DNA from 3 places in the Flavobacterium sp. Leaf359 genome. Region 1 is predicted to be linked to each of the others. Evidence: riboswitches for the same ligand, from Rfam matches in the RefSeq annotation. Region 1 holds a riboswitch; each other region holds the start of a gene.
What was found. A riboswitch is a leader RNA that binds a small molecule or an ion and turns the genes downstream of it on or off. The one in region 1 is predicted to bind S-adenosylmethionine.
Positions count from the first base shown of each region.

Region 2: another riboswitch for S-adenosylmethionine. It lies ahead of ASG38_RS14155 (homocysteine S-methyltransferase family protein); the one in region 1 lies ahead of ASG38_RS16820 (Na+/H+ antiporter NhaC family protein).
Region 3: another riboswitch for S-adenosylmethionine. It lies ahead of ASG38_RS10730 (PLP-dependent aspartate aminotransferase family protein); the one in region 1 lies ahead of ASG38_RS16820 (Na+/H+ antiporter NhaC family protein).

Region 1 is NZ_LMPW01000015.1:325,077-331,189, forward strand. It holds gene fabG (3-oxoacyl-[acyl-carrier-protein] reductase) at 1-399, opposite strand, end outside; gene ASG38_RS16820 (Na+/H+ antiporter NhaC family protein) at 474-1,799, opposite strand; SAM-I-IV-variant riboswitch at 1,856-1,952, opposite strand; gene ASG38_RS16825 (pirin family protein) at 2,104-2,979, opposite strand; gene ASG38_RS16830 (DNA-deoxyinosine glycosylase) at 3,030-3,515, opposite strand; gene sucD (succinate--CoA ligase subunit alpha) at 3,596-4,468, opposite strand; gene ASG38_RS16840 (nuclear transport factor 2 family protein) at 4,564-4,926, opposite strand; gene ASG38_RS16845 (UDP-3-O-(3-hydroxymyristoyl)glucosamine N-acyltransferase) at 4,929-5,858, opposite strand; gene efp (elongation factor P) at 5,941-6,113, opposite strand, start outside.
Region 2 is NZ_LMPW01000013.1:372,934-379,046, forward strand. It holds partial or broken gene ASG38_RS14135 (T9SS-dependent choice-of-anchor J family protein) at 1-171, shown strand, start outside; gene ASG38_RS14145 (OsmC family protein) at 979-1,401, shown strand; gene ASG38_RS14150 (hypothetical protein) at 1,507-2,031, shown strand; SAM riboswitch class I at 2,097-2,200, shown strand; gene ASG38_RS14155 (homocysteine S-methyltransferase family protein) at 2,362-3,360, shown strand; partial or broken gene metH (methionine synthase) at 3,379-6,066, shown strand.
Region 3 is NZ_LMPW01000012.1:515,275-521,387, forward strand. It holds gene ASG38_RS10725 (homoserine dehydrogenase) at 147-1,340, opposite strand; gene ASG38_RS10730 (PLP-dependent aspartate aminotransferase family protein) at 1,352-2,530, opposite strand; SAM riboswitch class I at 2,674-2,782, opposite strand; gene ASG38_RS10735 (VOC family protein) at 2,977-3,327, shown strand; gene ASG38_RS10740 (S8 family serine peptidase) at 3,331-4,944, shown strand; gene ASG38_RS10745 (nitronate monooxygenase family protein) at 4,988-5,926, shown strand.

The DNA of each region.
Region 1 (6,113 bases):
GTTTTTAAGCATAATTTTCTGAACAGCTTTTGTCATATTGAAAACAGACTTCAGATTCACTTCAATTACTTTATCGAAATCTTCTTCTGAAATACGCATCAGCAGGTTGTCTTTTGTGATTCCTGCATTGTTAATCAAAATATCAATAGTTCCAAAAGTTGCGATTACATCATCTACTAGTTTTTGTGCTTCATTAAAATCAGCAGCATTAGACTGATATCCTTTAGCTTTTACGCCAAGCGCTATCAATTCATCTTCCAAAACTTTAGCCGCTTCAGCAGATGAACTATAAGTGAATGCCACATTTGCACCGTGTTTTGCAAAAACTTCTGCAATTCCTCTACCAATTCCTCGGCTGGCACCTGTAATGATCGCTGTTTTTCCTTCTAGTAATTTCATTATAAAATATATTTAGTTTGTCTTTGTTGAGTGACAAATATAAGAATTCAATCGCAATACTGTAAGACAAGCCTTTAAACTTTCAGGAATTTATCTATCCTTTTGTTCCATGTTTTGCTATAAATCGCAATTAGCGTAAAAATCAGCAATATATAAACATACCATGCATTTGAAATCAGGTCAATCACATCCAATCGTCCCTTGGCAAAATTTAAAATCAGCAGTACTTGTGCCCCATACGGAAGAATTCCTTGCACTATACAGCAAAAAATATCGAGAATCGCTGCTGTTTTTTTAGGACTCAGTTCATATTCATCACTAATCTCTTTGGCAATGGCTCCGGTAATTACAATAGAAACAGTATTATTGGCAATAGCCAGGTTGGTAACACTAACCAAAGTACCTATTCCCATTTGCGCTGATTTTTTGCTCTTAATTTTTGACTTTATCTTTTGCAGAACATAATCTATACCTCCCGCTTTTTCAACTAAAGCGGCCAGTCCACCCGTTAGCATTGATAATAGAAATATATCGGTCATACTTAAAAAGCCTTCATAGTTTTTCTGTAAAAAACTCAGTACAGTGAAATCATTTTGAAAAAAACCGATAATTCCCGCGACCAATATCCCAATCAATAAGGTTATAAAAACATTTAAGCCTGAAACCGCCAAACCAATTACAAGAATATAAGGTACTATTGTAATCAGTTCGTAGCTCTCTTTTTCAATAGTTACCGGACTTATTTCTGAATTAATCCCCAGATAGAACAGTAACAGTATCGTAATAATAGATGCCGGTAGCGCTATAAAGAGATTGACTTTAAATTTATCACGCATTTCACATCCAAGTGATTGTGTGGCAGCAATTGTCGTGTCTGATATGATAGACAGGTTGTCACCCAACATGGAGCCGCCCAGTAACGAACCGGCAATTAAAGGCATGGAAGCACCGCTTTTGTCTGCCAGGCTGATGGCGATTGGTCCTAAGGCTACTATCGAGCCGACGGAAGTTCCTGTTGCAGTTGATAAAAATGAGGCTATTAAAAAAATGCCTAATGGGAAATACTCCGTGTCTATTGTACTGATTCCTAAATTTACAACTGCGTCTACAGCTCCCATTGCCTGGGTAACGACAGCAAAAGCTCCGGACAGCAGATAAATAAGGCACATTGTGATGATTTGATTATTTCCACAGCCTTTTATCAGCGTGTCAACTTTTGCCTCAATAGATTCTCTAAAAAGTAAAAAGGCTGTAATTATCCCAAAAGTTACTGCTATTGGAGACGGCAAAGCATAAAAGTCATTGAGTAGGATTCCGGCACCAAGGAATGTAAAAATAAAAACGAAAAAGGGCAATAAGGCTACAATAGAACCTTTAGTTTTAATAAGATGTTTCATCATCGATTGCTTAAAAATTAATAAAGCTCACGACGAAAAGCAAACCGAAAAAAGTGTGGAATGGCAACATTTTTTCCAAAGGATTTGGCTTATCGTTTTAGCACCTTGCTTGTTGTTGCAGGTTGCTATCTCTTTATGAGATTCGTGATAACGGATGCAAATATAGGTCTATTTTTAAATTATATTTACCTTAAGTGTGTTTTTTACAAATATTTAATAATCTTCCGCGCAATTAAATTATCTGCAAAAACAAAGCCTCTCTGTTGAATTGTTAACAGAGAGGCTTTTTGGTTTGTTTTTATTTGAATTAAACTTCCGGCATGACGACATAGCTATTATCGTCTTTTACCTTCGGAAATTCTTTTTTTCTCCAACGTTCTTTCGCCGCTTCAATTTTTTCATTGCTGGAAGACACAAAATTCCAATAGATAAATCGCTCTTCAGGAAGCGGTTGACCACCAAAAAGAATAATATGGGTATCTGGTTTGAGCGTCATGGAACAGGCATTGTCCAATTTTGACACCAACATATTTCCTTTCCCAACATGATTATCACAGGCCTGAACAGCGCCTTCAACGACACAGATTCCAATTTCCCCAAAAAGCTGTCCTTCTGTATGGAGAAGGTATTCATCCTGGGTTTTGATTTCGACCATAAACAGATCAGAATGTACCGGAACCGGTGATTCTTTACCGTATCCTTTTCCTGCCACTAATGTAAATTCTGCCGTTTCGTCTTTCCATCTTGGCAGATCGTTCCTGTCAAAATGATGAAATTCCGGCTCCATATCTTCTTTGTCTTTTGGCAGTGCTACCCATATTTGGTAACCATGCATCATATACTCTTTTCCGTGTCTTAATTCTTCGGGAGTTCTTTCGGTATGGGTTACACCATTTCCGGCAATCATCCAGTTTACAGACCCCGGAGCTATTTTCTGTACAGTGCCAATACTATCCTTATGCATGACTTCGCCTTCGAGCAAGAAAGTCAATGTTGCCAATCCAATGTGCGGATGCTGGCCTACATCCATATAATGATCCGGTCCCATTTTTGTTGGTCCCATGTGGTCAATAAAGATAAATGGCCCTACCATTCTTTTTTTACGGAAAGGTAATAGTCTGCCTACCAAAAAGTCCCCGATATCACGCGGCCTTTCTTCTATGATTAAGTCGATGTTTGACATATTTTGTTTTGTTTATTAAGGATAATTCTAAGGAATCTAATTTACTAAAATTATTTCGGTGCTTCCAAAATAGCTTCCCATTCTTCCAGTTTTTGTAAAAAACTTTTAGAAGCATTGGCACCACTTGGTGATGGTAAAATGGAATACTGCAAATCTTTTTTCCGACCTACATATTTATCATAGAAATTGGATGCATTTTTACTCGAAAAAAAGACATGTTTAATATTGGGGTATTGCTTGTAAAAGCTTTCAAAATCATTGGCTTTTTCATTCTTTATATTGCTATCCAGACTTCCTGTTCTTTCACAATAGGCCAGAACATCCCAAAGTGCAATATTGTTCTCTTCTAATAACTGCTTCTTTTCTATATATTCTTTTGGTAAGGGCCGGTTAAATAGCGTGAAAAGCAGCTTCCAGAAACTGTTCCCTTTATTACCGTAATATTCCTGTAATTCCAGCGATTTTTCTCCGGGCATAGTTCCTAAAATAAGGATTTTGGAGTTTTGATTAACTAATGGCGGAAAGGCTTGTTTCATTCTTTAAAATTATAAAAAAATCGTCATTAAATAAAAAAGCCTCGCAATATGCAAGGCTTTTTATATCAATTGTATGGAGATTAACCCATAACTTCTTTTACTTTTTTACCGATTTCAGCAGGAGAATCAACAACGTGGATACCATTTTCTCTCATGATGCGTTTTTTAGCTTCAGCTGTATCGTCAGCTCCACCTACAATTGCACCAGCGTGACCCATTGTTCTTCCTTTTGGAGCAGTTTCACCAGCGATGAATCCGATAACCGGTTTTCTGTTCCCGTCAGCTTTAATCCATTTAGCAGCATCGGCTTCTAATTGCCCACCGATTTCACCAATCATGATGATACATTCTGTTTCAGGGTCGTTCATCAACAATTCAACAGCTTCTTTTGTAGTAGTCCCAATGATTGGGTCTCCTCCAATACCTATAGCCGTAGTGATTCCCATACCTTGTTTTACCACCTGATCTGCTGCTTCATAAGTAAGTGTTCCTGATTTGGAAACGATACCTACTTTTCCTTTTTTGAAAACGAAACCTGGCATGATACCAACTTTAGCTTCTTCCGGAGTAATTACACCCGGACAGTTTGGACCTACCAGACGACAATCTTTATTTTGAATATAAGCGTAAGCCTTAACCATATCAGCAACCGGAATTCCTTCAGTAATTGTGATAATGACTTTGATTCCTGCATCTGCAGCTTCCATAATTGCGTCAGCCGCAAAAGCTGGCGGTACGAAAATGATTGTAGTATCTGCTCCAGCCTGATCAACAGCATCTTTAACAGTGTTGAAAACCGGACGGTCTAAGTGAGTTGTTCCTCCTTTACCCGGAGTTACCCCACCTACAACATTTGTTCCGTATTCAATCATTTGAGAAGCGTGAAAAGTTCCTTCGCTTCCTGTAAAACCTTGAACAATTATTTTAGAATCTTTATTGACTAAAACGCTCATAATATATTTTTTAAATTTATTTTTTTGAATGGTGTTGCAAAAGTAAGGTTTTGATGCCTAATAGGAAAGTTTTTTATGCTTAAATATTTAAGAAATCAGGACAGTTGGCTCATTTGAAATCCCCTGTAAAGTTTGCCGTCTTTTATTTCCCAGATTACCATAAAATGGGCCAAAAGCATCTCTTCTCTTGGGTTTTCAAATGTTTTTACATAGTGTGAATATCTTACAGAAACCAAATTTTCTTCTTCCAGAATATGGCTGATGCGAATTTTTGATCGTGTATAGGCAACCTGAAGTTCAGCAGACAAGGCTAATATTTCAGTCCTGTTCATCTGCAAAAATCCTTTTGAACTATTCCAGTCTAAAACAACTTCAGGATGCAATGAAGATTCCATGATTTTTTGATCAAGAAGTGCATCTGATTTGTAAAAATTCTGTACGATTTCTTTTGGTGTCATTCTTATTTCAGTTTATTAAGGATTTCCGGAATTTTCTTTACGTTGGCATATTGTTTTAATTTTTCACGGGCTTCATCGGCCGGAGTGCCAAAATAGGTTTTATCGCCTTCGATTGATTTTGTAATACCGGATTGTGCCATAACAACAGCTCTTTCACCAATTGTGATACTGCTAATAACTCCTACTTGCCCCCAAATGGTTACTTCATCCATGATTTTTACGCAACCTGCTATTCCTGTCTGTGCAGCGATAAGGCATTTTTTCCCGATTACCGTATCATGTCCTACGTGAACCTGATTGTCCAGTTTCGTTCCTTCACCAATAGTGGTATCCCCGGTTACACCTCGATCGATAGTACACAAGGCGCCTATTCCCACATTGTCTTCAATAACAACTCTTCCTCCGGAAATAAGCTGGTCAAAACCTTCAGGGCGCTTTTTATAGTAAAAAGCATCTGCCCCTAAAATAGCTCCGGCATGAATTATTACGTTATCTCCAATAATCGTATGGTCATATATAGAGACATTCGAATGAATGATACAATTCTTTCCTATTCTGACATGATTACCAATAAAACAATTGGGCTGGATATAGGTTCCTTCACCAATTTCTGCGCTAAGCGAAATCGCAGTTTCAGTAGCCCTAAAAGGTCTGAAATGTCTTGTCAGTTTATTGAAATCCCGAAACGGATCGTCTGAAACAAGCAATGCTTTCCCTTCCGGACATTCTACTTCTTTATTAATCAGAATAATTGTAGCTGCTGATTGTAACGCTTTGTCATAATATTTTGGATGGTCGACAAAGACAATATCTCCTGGTTCTACGACATGAATTTCATTCATTCCATAAACCGGAAAATTTGGATCGCCAATATATTTGCTGTCAATAATGTCAGCAACTTCTTTTAAAGTATGTGTTTTAGGAAATTTCATATTGGTCGTATGATTTGAAATTGAGCTAATAAGAAAATGAGATAACCCAAAAGCTATCTCATTTTCAAATTTACTAATTTAATTATTCTTTTACACGCTCCATGTAAGCTCCTGTAGCGGTATCAATTTTGATTTTGTCACCTTCATTGATAAACAAAGGAACGTTTACAGTAGCTCCGGTTTCTACGGTTGCCGGCTTTGTTGCGTTTGTAGCCGTGTTACCTTTTACTCCAGGTTCTGCATAAGTAACTTCTA
Region 2 (6,113 bases), on a different contig from region 1:
GCGATTAATACGATCCAGCTTACGGACCTGAATGGAAGAGTGGTAAGAAATATAAATGCAAATGGTGTTTCAGAAACACAAATTAATATTTCTGAATTGACTTCCGGAGTTTATTTCCTGAACATACAGACTGATTCCGGTACGGGTACTACAAAAGTAGTGAAGAACTAATATTGTTTAATGGATATATAAAAAAGGGTAGTTTTTTATCAGGCCGATTTTTTAACTAAATTGAAATTGTGAAATAATTCCTTTTTTTGTTATATTCGGTACGTATTAACTAAATTTTTTATGAGAATGCTTTTGCTTGCAAGAGGCTATTAATCAAAATCATACTTCGAAAGAGCCTGCTTTTTTAAGTAGGCTTTTTTGTTTTTTTAATGGTTTTGGTGCCAAATATCAAAAAGGCTATATAAACAATATTGTGATAAAAGTTTTTCTTAACTAATACAGCAGCACTATTTTTTAAAGTTAAAGTGCTGATTATTAGTATAATTTTTTATTGTACGCCTCTCTTTATAAAACATCAGTTTTTTTGTTTGAAAATAAAATAAATGTTAAATTTTTATTTTGTGCATTGTCAATCCAAAAATAGTTCTGAAGTTTGTACCATCAAAAAGAAATAAAAATGAGAACTATTATTTGTCATACGTACTGCAAGATGTGGAAAATTTCCGCAGGAGGTACTATTGCCAAATTTTAAGTTTTTTAAAATATATAGCAAAAAAAGCCTCTGTTGAATTACAGGGGCTTTTTTTTTGAAAATAATTCTTTGAGAAAATAAAATAAAAATGAACACGATAACAACGATTATTTGTAAAAAACATATGTGGATGTATTGCCACCTAAAACTCCATTGCCAAAAGCGAATGACGTAATCTCTTTATATATTCAAGTGTGAAGTCCTTTTGGTAAACCGTCCAAAAGGACTTTTTTGTTTTAAGTCTCAATTATAAATCTCAAAAAAAAATAAAAAATATGAAAGCAATAAATGTATTAGGATACTCAAGAAATAATGAGCAATTCGTAGTGAAAACACAAAATTCTGATGTCAGAATAAGCAGGAATGAAAAATTTCCGGAACTGGAAGGGCCAAGTCCGTTTGAATATATACTTGCAGGATTCGCAGGATGTGTCAATGCGGTGAGCCAGCAGGTAGCTTCAGAGTTAGGCATCAACCTAAAGTCGTTACAGGTAGAAATAACCGGAGTTATAAGTCAGGAAGAAAGAGTAGGCTTCAGCAAAATCGAAATCGTGCTAAAGCCAACAACAGATACTTCGCTTCAGGTACTCCAGAAGTGGTTAAAATTAGTACAGCAAAAAAGTCCGGTTTACGACAACCTGGTCAATTCAACACCGGTCGAGCTGATTTTATACAAAGAATATAATTATGCAGCATAAAGCATAAATCGCATTTGTTTAGTTTGTTTTATTTGTTTGTTTGTTGAAAGACTGCTTTTGATTGCCAGTCAAAAGCAGTTCTTTTAATCAAAAATCTTCAGAACCATGTCAGTTAAAAAAATAAATATCATTCTCTTCGGAATAGAAGAGACAGGGAGTTCTCTCATAACTGAGGTGCTTTCCAATCAGGAATCACTCCTTGAAAATAACAATCTTGATTTGAGATTGCCGGTAATAACCAATTCCACCGTAGCCTTCTTTGAAAAACCAACAGTAAGAAATTCCTGGGAAGCCAATTTTATCCAATTTGCCGTTCCTTTCAAAATAGCAGATATAATTAATTTTGTTCAGGAAAACGAACTCGAAAATCTTATTGCTGTCGATACCTCAAATACAGAAGACATCCTTCCTGATTATTTCGACCTGCTCCAGAATGATTTTGATATCATTAGTGCTAATCCATTGGTGCAGGCATTTTCGGCAGATTTCAAAATGGCATTAAACAACAGTATCAAAAAAACGGAAAAAGATTTTGTCTTCGTAAACCCAAATGAGAAGCATCTTTCCCCGAAACTGCTTGAACAAATTCTAAAAATTGCAGCCAAACAAAATTTTAGGATAGCGGTATAATTTCTGCAAACTATTGCAAAAACCAAACATATTGCATTACTTTGCAGTGTTCTTAAAAATATTGATTGTTATCACGAAAGGCGGAGGGATTAGACCCGATGAAGCCTTAGCAACCCTTTAAGCTTTAAAGAAGGTGCTACATTCTACCATATTATTGGATAGATAACACACGAAAAATCTACTTTTTTTCTCCCTTTTCCTGACAACATATCGATACTTTTTTCAACCATTCATGGCCTGGGATTGTTTTTTCTATGCCATCGATTTTTGAAAAATACATTAGGACTTTTAGATTCATCAGAATCTTGAATAATCTAATAATAGTAAAAAATGTCAGGCATACACAAAGCTATCAAAGAAAGAATTCTCATCCTTGACGGAGCAATGGGAACCATGCTCCAGCGGTATAATTTTTCGGAAGAAGATTTCCGTGGTGAAAGATTCAAAGAATTTCCGCATCTGCTGAAAGGCAATAACGACCTCCTTTCATTAACCCAGCCAAAAGCAATACAGGAAGTCCACCGCCAATATTTTGAAGCCGGAGCAGATATTGTAGAAACCAATACCTTTTCAGGAACAACCATAGGTATGGCAGACTATCATTTGGAAGATTTGGTTTATGAATTAAACTATGAATCGGCCAGACTGGCCCGAGAAATAGCAGATGAGTTTACGGCAAAAAATCCGGATAAACCACGTTTCGTGGCGGGTTCTATAGGACCTACTAACAGAACGGCAAGCATGTCTCCGGATGTAAATGACCCCGGTTTCCGTGCCGTGACCTTTGATGAATTACGCATTGCCTATAAACAGCAGGTCGAAGCCCTGATTGATGGAGGTTCCGATATTCTGCTGGTAGAAACCATATTTGATACCCTGAATGCAAAAGCAGCACTGTTTGCCATTGAAGAAGTCAAAGAAGAAAGAAATATAGATATTCCGGTCATGGTTTCCGGCACGATAACAGATGCTTCAGGAAGAACACTCTCCGGCCAGACCGTAGAAGCATTCCTGATTTCCATTTCTCACATTCCGCTATTGAGCGTAGGATTTAATTGTGCTTTAGGAGCAGACCAGTTAAAACCTTATTTACAACGACTTTCGCATAATACCACATTCAATGTTTCGGCACATCCCAATGCAGGTTTGCCCAATGCTTTTGGGCAATATGACCAGACACCGGAAGCTATGCAGGTTTTGATTCGGGAATATCTCGAAGATAATCTCATTAACATAATTGGAGGATGTTGCGGAACAACCCCGGAACATATCCGCCTGATTGCAGAAGTAGCAAAAGAATATTCACCCAGAATTGTAGAACCGGTTTAGACTGTAGAAAAGAATAAGAAAATGGCAGATGTCGATTGTAAAAAATACTTAAGATTATCAGGTCTCGAACCTTTAATCATAACACCCGAAAGCATTTTTGTAAACGTAGGAGAACGTACGAATGTTACCGGTTCCCGAAAATTTTTACGCCTGATAAAAGAAGAAAAATACGAAGAAGCATTGGATATTGCCAGGGCTCAGGTAGAAGGAGGCGCACAGATTATTGACATTAATATGGATGAGGGAATGCTTGACGGCGTTCGCGCCATGACAATTTTCCTGAATCTGATAGCTTCTGAACCAGATATTTCCCGCGTTCCGATAATGATTGACAGTTCAAAATGGGAAATTATCGAAGCAGGACTAAAAGTAGCCCAGGGGAAAAGTGTTGTCAATTCTATCAGTCTAAAAGAAGGAGAAGAAAATTTTATTCGTCAGGCAAAACTGATAAAAAAATATGGTGCAGCAGTCATTGTTATGGCTTTTGACGAGACAGGACAGGCAGACACCTATGAAAGAAGGATAGAAATCTGTAAGCGTTCGTATGATGTTTTGGTAAACAAGGTAGGTTTTCCGGCAGAAGACATCATTTTTGACCCGAATATTTTTCCCGTTGCAACCGGAATGGAAGAACACCGCCGGAATGCAGTAGATTTCTTCAGGGCTACCAGATGGATTAAGGAAAATCTTCCCTATGCAAGTGTCAGCGGTGGTGTAAGCAATGTTTCATTCTCATTCCGCGGTAACGACAGGGTACGTGAAGCAATGCATTCGGCGTTTTTGTACCATGCTGTCAATCACGGTATGACTATGGGAATCGTAAATCCGGAAATGTTGGAAATCTATGACCAGATTCCCAAAGATTTGCTGGAATATGTTGAAGATGTCTTGCTTGACAGGAGAGATGATGCCACAGAAAGACTTTTGGCATTTGCAGAAAATATAAAAGGAGATACAAAAGAAGTTTCAGAAAAGCAGTCACAGGAATGGCGTTCGCTTCCACTTCAGGAAAGATTGACACACGCTTTGGTGAGAGGAGTTGATGAATTTATTGATGCTGATATTGAAGAAGCCAGACAATTGGCTACAAGGCCTATTGAAGTCATAGAAATCAATCTAATGACAGGAATGAATGTAGTAGGAGATTTATTCGGAAGCGGGAAAATGTTTTTGCCGCAAGTAGTAAAATCAGCACGTGTCATGAAAAAGGCGGTTGCTTATCTGTTGCCATATATTGAAGCGGAAAAAGACGGAAGTTCCAGTTCAGCCGGAAAGGTTTTGATGGCAACCGTAAAAGGTGATGTTCATGACATAGGGAAAAACATAGTGGCGGTGGTTTTGGCTTGTAATAACTATGAAATCATTGACCTTGGTGTCATGGTACCATCCGAGAAAATTATTCAGACAGCCATTGAGGAAAATGTAGATATAATAGGACTAAGCGGATTAATCACGCCTTCTCTGGATGAAATGGTCTATCTGGCAAAACAGATGGACAGGCAGAATGTCAAAATTCCAATAATGATTGGTGGAGCAACCACTTCAAGAGCACATACAGCCGTAAAGATTGCTCCGGAATATAGGGAAACAGTAGTTCATGTCAACGATGCTTCGCGTGCTGTTACTGTAGCCGGAAATCTCATAAATAAGAATACCAATCAGGAATATTTCAAGAGCCTGCGTATGGAATATGATGAGCTTCGCGAAGGTTACCTAAGTCGGAGCCGTGATAAAAACTTCTTAAGCATAGAGGAAGCCAGAAAAAATAAGCTGCAATTGGACTGGACTAATTTCACTCCGGCAAAACCAAACACTATAGGAACAAAAGTCATCGATGTAAAATTAGGAGAATTGGTCGATTATATCGATTGGACACCATTTTTTAGAACATGGGACCTGCATGGAAAATTTCCGGAAATACTAAAAGATGAAATTGTTGGCGAACAAGCTAAAGTGTTGTTTGCGGATGCTCAGGACATGTTGCGCCAGATTATACAGGAAAACTGGTTAGAAGCAAAAGGCGTGTATGCAATATTTCCTGCCAACCAAATCAATGATGATGATATTGAATTACGGGATGAAAATGGAAAGCTTCTGCAAACTTTCCTGACTTTAAGACAGCAGTCTGCAAAAACAAAAGGAGCACCCAATATTGCCCTGTCTGATTTTATAGCGCCAAAAGATTCCGGAATTACAGATTATATAGGAGCATTTTGCGTAACGACAGGTTTTGGAGTAGATGAAAAAGCGGCGGAATTCGAAAAAAATCTCGATGATTATAATTCCATTATGGTCAAAGCATTGGGCGATCGTTTTGCCGAGGCTTTTGCCGAATATTTACATGAAAAAATAAGGAAAGAAATCTGGGGATATGCTTCTGACGAAGTATTAAGCAATGAAGCCCTGATTAAAGAAGAATACAAAGGAATCCGCCCGGCACCAGGATATCCTGCTTGCCCGGATCACTTGGAAAAACCCACTATCTGGAAATTATTAAACGTAGAAGAAAATATTGGCGTGACTTTAACCGAAAGTATGGCGATGTGGCCGGCATCTTCGGTTTCCGGTTATTATTTCGGACACCCAGAAAGCAAATACTTCGGACTGGGAAAAATTAAAAAAGATCAGGTCGAAGACTATGCAAAACGCAGGAATGTTTCCTATGAATATGCCGAAAAATGGCTAAACCCAAACATCGCAGATTAAATTAGTTGTAAAGTCATCAAGTCGCAAAGTCATCAAGTCATCAAGTC
Region 3 (6,113 bases), on a different contig from region 1:
GTTCTGAGGGACAAAGTTGCTAAGTTTTTTAGCGTAAACTTTTCGATTATTATAAAAAGTTATAACCTATCATAAAATAAAAACCCGACAATCACTTGTCGGGTTTTTTTGAACAAAATATATAACGAACAAAACTAAACAGCTAATTAAGCAATATCCAACAGCACAAAAGACTTGTCGATACTCTCATCAAAATGGATATTTCTTAGTTTTTCCAAAGAAATAGTACCTGTAATATAACCGGATTCATGATTCAGATAGGATTCGTCTATAGCAGAAAAATGTTTCTTTAAAGTAACCGCATCTTCTATCTGGTGCCTTAGGAAAACTTTCAGATTAACATCGTCAGACAGGCTGTAATCTTCCTGCTGCGCAATTTTTTTATACTCGTATTGATAATCATAGCTCAAAGCTGAAATATCGCTTAACACAGCCGAAGCCGTTGGATGTGCTCCGGCACCTTTGCCCACAAAAAACTGTTCGTCTGCAAAACTGGTTTTCGTAATCACACCATTAAAAACATCATCAACATTAAACAGACGGTCTGCAGAATCCACAAATTTCGGAATAACGAAAGCAGTAATGTTTCCGTCTGTATTTTTAAAAGCCTGCGCAACTAATTTGATTTTTAACCCTTTTTCACGGGCATATTTCAATTCCAATCCGCCAATATTATCAATCCCGATATTCAGGAGATTTTCAGGTCTGGCAATATATCCGAAAGAATGAGCCAAAAGAATCAACAGTTTGTATTTGGCATCAAAACCGCCGGTATCTAAAATAGGGTTGCTTTCTGCAAATCCTTTTTCCTGAGCTTCTTTTAAAGCTTCCTCATACGATAAGTTCTCCTTAAAAGTCTTGGTGAGTATATAATTGGTTGAACCATTCACAATACCCTGTATAGATTCCAAAAGGTCGTTATCATAGTATTCTTCTAAATTCCGGATAATAGGCATGCTGGCGCAACAGGCAGCTTCATAAAGTAAGGGCACCTTGTGTTTTCGTTGCAATTCCAATAATTCTTCAAAATGCTCTGCAATCATTTTTTTGTTGGCAGAAACTACTGCCTTTCCACTTTTTAAAGCGGTTTTAACGATTTCATAAGCCGCATCCGCATCGTCAATAAGTTCTACAATAACATTGATTTCCGGGTCGTTGAAAATATCATTTTTATCGAAAGTGAAGTTTTCGGCTGCAATTTCGCGTGGTTTGTTTTTATCCTTGACACAGATTTTTCTGATGTCTGCTTTTAACCCCGGTGTTTTCTGCAAAACCTCATACAATCCGAAACCCACACATCCGAATCCAAATAATCCTATATTTAATTTTTTTCTTGACATTGTTCGTGCAATTAATTTTTATGGAATTCAACAGTAGCATTTTCCTTCACAGCATTTTCCAATGCCTGTTTTATGTCGGCAATTAAATCATCAGCATCTTCCAAACCCACAGAAAGTCGGATTAGGCTGTCGGTCACGCCAGATTGGTATCTTTTTTCAGCAGGAATTGATTTATGAGTCATTTCACATGGAAGGCAACACAGGCTTTTCACACCACCTAAACTTTCAGCCAACTGGAATAATTTCGTTCCCGATACAATTCTTGAAGCCAGTTCCTTATCGTCAATAACCAAATCAAAAGTCACAACACCTCCAAAATATTTCTGCTGACTTTTGGCAATTTCATGATTGCGGTGGGTTTTCAAGCCCGGATAATAAACATTACGGACTAGTTTTTCAGTAGTCAGGAATTCGGCAATTTTTTGTGCATTTTCAGCATGCTGCCTGATTCTTAAATTAAGGGTTTCAATACCGCGAATAACCAGCCAGCTGTCAAACGGCCCTAAAATAGCACCGGAAGCATTCTGGATGAATTTAATTTTAGCGCCTAATTCTTCCGTAGCAGTAATGACCAGACCGGCTATCAGGTCACTGTGTCCTGAAATATATTTTGTAGCACTGTGAACAATTAAGTCGGCACCAAAATCAATTGGTTTTTGGGCGATAGGAGAGGCAAAGGTATTGTCTACGCAGAACAGGATGTTGTTTTCTTTTGCAATTTTTCCAATGGCACGCAAATCTGAAATCTTTAATGTTGGATTGGTCGGAGATTCAATCCATATCAGGGCTGTCTTGTCACTGATGGCATCAGCAACGTTCTTTGCATCGGTTGCATCAACATACGTTACCTGTATCCCGAATTTTTCATACACATGGGTAAACAGGCGGAAAGCACCTCCGTAAATATCATCTACGGCTATGATTTCGTCTCCGGCCGATAGTAATTTCACTACTGCATCTATCGCAGCTAATCCGCTGGAAAAAGCATAACCGTTGGTTCCGTTCTCCAGTTTGGCTACCAGGTCTTCAAGAACTTTTCGTGTAGGATTATTGCTTCTGGCATAGTCGAAACCTTTGTGAACGCCTGGAGCATCCTGAACAAAAGTAGAAGTCTGGTAAATTGGCACCGAAATGGAACCTGTTAGTTTATCAACCGGAATGTAGTTTAAAATTTGAGTTTGCTCTTTCATCTTGATTCGTTTTTAAGATTTAATATTTTTTGCTTTTAAAAAAATATTCGAAACCAGATATCGGAAAGGGCATAAAATAAAAATGCTCCTCCGATAAGTCAGAAGAGCAAATAATATCTCGAGTTATTATGTACTATTTTCTAAGCTTATCTTTCCCTGCCAAAGCAAGGGTTGAATGTGGCACCTTATCCTCAAAAGGACAGGTTGCCAAGACGTCATAGGGTCAATTCCCTCGGTCTTTCTGGATAAGAATAATCTTTTAAAGAACTTGGTTGCAAATTTAGAGTATAAATTTTTTAAAAACCTAATAAAAAATAAAATATTTTATATTTAATTGATTTTCAATGCATTGAATTAGATGTAAAGGGCTTTAAATAGTCAGCTTTAAAGTGTTTTATAAAATTTCATTTTCGTAAATTTGACATTCATATCTAAAAAATATTGATTTGAATTCAAAAATAACCCAAATTATTCCCCAGCTTCCTTCTTTAGACTTTGAAAAATCCAAACAATTTTATCAGGAAATTTTAGGCGGTAAATTAGTAGGTGAATATGAAGACCTTTTAATTTTTTTATGGGATGATAATGAAATACACCTTTGGAAATGCAATGAAAAAATAGTTCCGGAAAATTCAAGCTGCTACATTCGGGTAAATGATATTGAAGCTGTTTTTGAACGGTATAAAAAAATTCTTGGAGATAAGATAGCACTTAAAAACCAGCCTTGGGGAATGCGGGAGTTTTATATTATTGACGATAGCGGCAATTTGTTTAAGTTTGGACAGCCAATTCAATAACTTATGAAAAAAATTACTTTTTTAATAGTCTTGTTGTCAGGTTTCTGGGCTGTGGCTCAGGAAGATGCCTGGGTTTATTTTACAGATAAGCCCGATGCCGCCCACTACATGGCAAACCCACTGGAGATGCTTTCGCAGCGAGCACTTGACAGAAGAACAAGACAGAATATTGCATTAGACGAAAAGGATGTCCCTATTTCCGTATCGTATATTAATCAGGTGACGGCTTCGGCAGGAATTACAGTCAAAGCCAAATCAAAATGGATGAATGCATTGCATATCAGGGGTACGGTAGAAGCCATTCAAAACCTCGAAACCCTCACTTTTGTCGACCATATCCAGTTTGCTAATCCAACTTTGAATACTGCGGGCCGTGCCATGCGTCAGTCGCAATTGGCAAATGGGAATAAAAATTTAGAAACTCAGGTAAGTTTCGGATATGGAACATCGGCCAACCAGATTCAGATGCTAAAAGGCAATCTGTTACACCAGCAGGATTTTACCGGAAACGGAAAAATAATCGCTGTTATGGATGCCGGTTTTCCCAATGTAAATACTGCCCAACCTTTCCAACGACTTATTACCAATAATAAAATTTTAGGTGGTTACGATTTTGTAAACAGAAATACGAATTTTTATACAGGTGGAACACACGGTACCTTAGTACTTGCAACTATGGGCGGTTATGTTGAAAATCAATTAGTTGGAACCGGGCCGGATGCTTCGTATTATCTTTTTATAACAGAGGATATTTTGGATGAAAATCCGGTTGAGGAATCCTATTGGGTTGAAGCTGCTGAAATGGCAGACAGCCTTGGTGTTGATATCATTAATACTTCGCTGGGATATTTCATATATAACAACCCGGGTTATAGTTATGAATATGCTGACATGAATGGCACAACAGCCTTTATTTCACGTGGTGCAGATATTGCCTTTTCAAAGGGAATGATTTGTGTTGTTTCGGCAGGCAATTCAGGAGCAGGGGCTAATCCTAATATTTCGGCGCCGGCGGATGCGGTTAATGCGCTGGCGGTAGGTGCTGTAGCGCCGGATAGTAGTTATGCCGGTTTCAGCTCTATCGGGCCTTCATTTGATGGCAGGGTAAAACCTGATATAATGGCACAAGGGCAGCAGGCTGTGGTTTCTGATACATTCGGAAATATTGTTACTGCTAACGGAACCTCTTTTTCGTCGCCTATAATTTCAGGTATGGTAGCTTGTTTATGGCAGGCTTTTCCAGATAAAACAAATGTGGAAATTATACAGCTAATAAAACAGTCGGCCCATTTATATAATACGCCCAACAATCAATTTGGTTATGGGATTCCGGATTTTAGCAGGGCATTAGCTAATGCTTTAGATACTCCTGTTTTTTCTGAAAACTCATTTTTAGTATATCCAAACCCGGCTAATTCTGTTGTCAATCTTGTCATTCCGGAATCTTATGAAGAAGTCCGGATTTTTATTTACAACCAGTTAGGACAAGAAATAATGAATAGTAAAATTAAAAGAGAAAACCCGGTTTTTTCTGTAGAAAACCTGCAATCGGGTATCTATTGGTATAAAATCAAAGCAGGCAATAATTATAAAACAGGAAAATTGGCTGTTAAATAGTATCTTTAAAAACAAAACAAATAATAAACCATAACTAAATTAAATGAATAAGATTACACAGCTTTTCAATATTCAGTATCCAATAGTTCAGGGTGGCATGATATGGAACAGCGGTTATAAGTTAGCAAGTGCGGTTAGTAATGCCGGAGGCTTGGGATTAATAGGAGCAGGGTCAATGTATCCGGATGTCCTTCGGGAGCACATCCAGAAATGTAAAAAGGCGACAGATAAGCCTTTTGGTGTCAACGTTCCGATGCTCTATCCGAATATTGAAGAAATCATGAATATTATTGTAGAAGAAGGCGTAAAAATCGTTTTTACTTCTGCAGGAAATCCTAAAACATGGACTGCTTTTTTAAAAGAAAAAGGAATTACAGTCGTTCATGTTGTCAGCAGTTCAAAATTTGCCCTGAAAGCGCAGGAAGCAGGTGTTGATGCTGTTGTTGCTGAAGGTTTTGAGGCAGGCGGACATAATGGAAGGGAAGAAACGACTACATTAACTCTCATTCCGATGGTTCGCGAAAAAATACAAATTCCATTGATAGCTGCAGGAGGAATTGCAACCGGAAGAGGAATGCTGGCGGCGATGGTTTTGGGTGCCGATGGCGTTCAGGTAGGAAGCCGTTTTGCCGCATCAATTGAAAGTTCGTCCCATGCTGATTTTAAACAGACAATTGTTGATTTGGAAGAAGGCGGAACCCAGGTGACTTTGAAAGAACTGGCACCGGTACGACTAATCAAAAATAAATTCTATCAGGATATTCAGGAGCTTTACGCCAAATGTCCGACTACAGATGATTTGAAAGTTTTGTTGGGAAGAGCCCGCGCTAAAAGAGGAATGTTTGAAGGCGATTTAGTGGAAGGCGAACTTGAAATTGGCCAAATTTCAGGACTGATTCACGATATAAAACCCGTAAAAGAAATTGTCGAGAATATGGTTTCAGAATTTGAAAAAGCAAAACAGGAAGCTGTTTCTTTATAAAAGAATCCCTTTGCAGAGCAAAGGGATTCTTTTTTAATTGATTATCTGAACTTTACACCAAAAAATAAACCCAGGTTTATGTTTTCTTTCTTTGCGGCTCTGCGCCTTTGCGTGAAATAGTTGCTCGCAAAGACGCAGAGCCGCAAAGTTTAATAGTAGAATCGTTAAAAGTTACCTTTTTGCCATA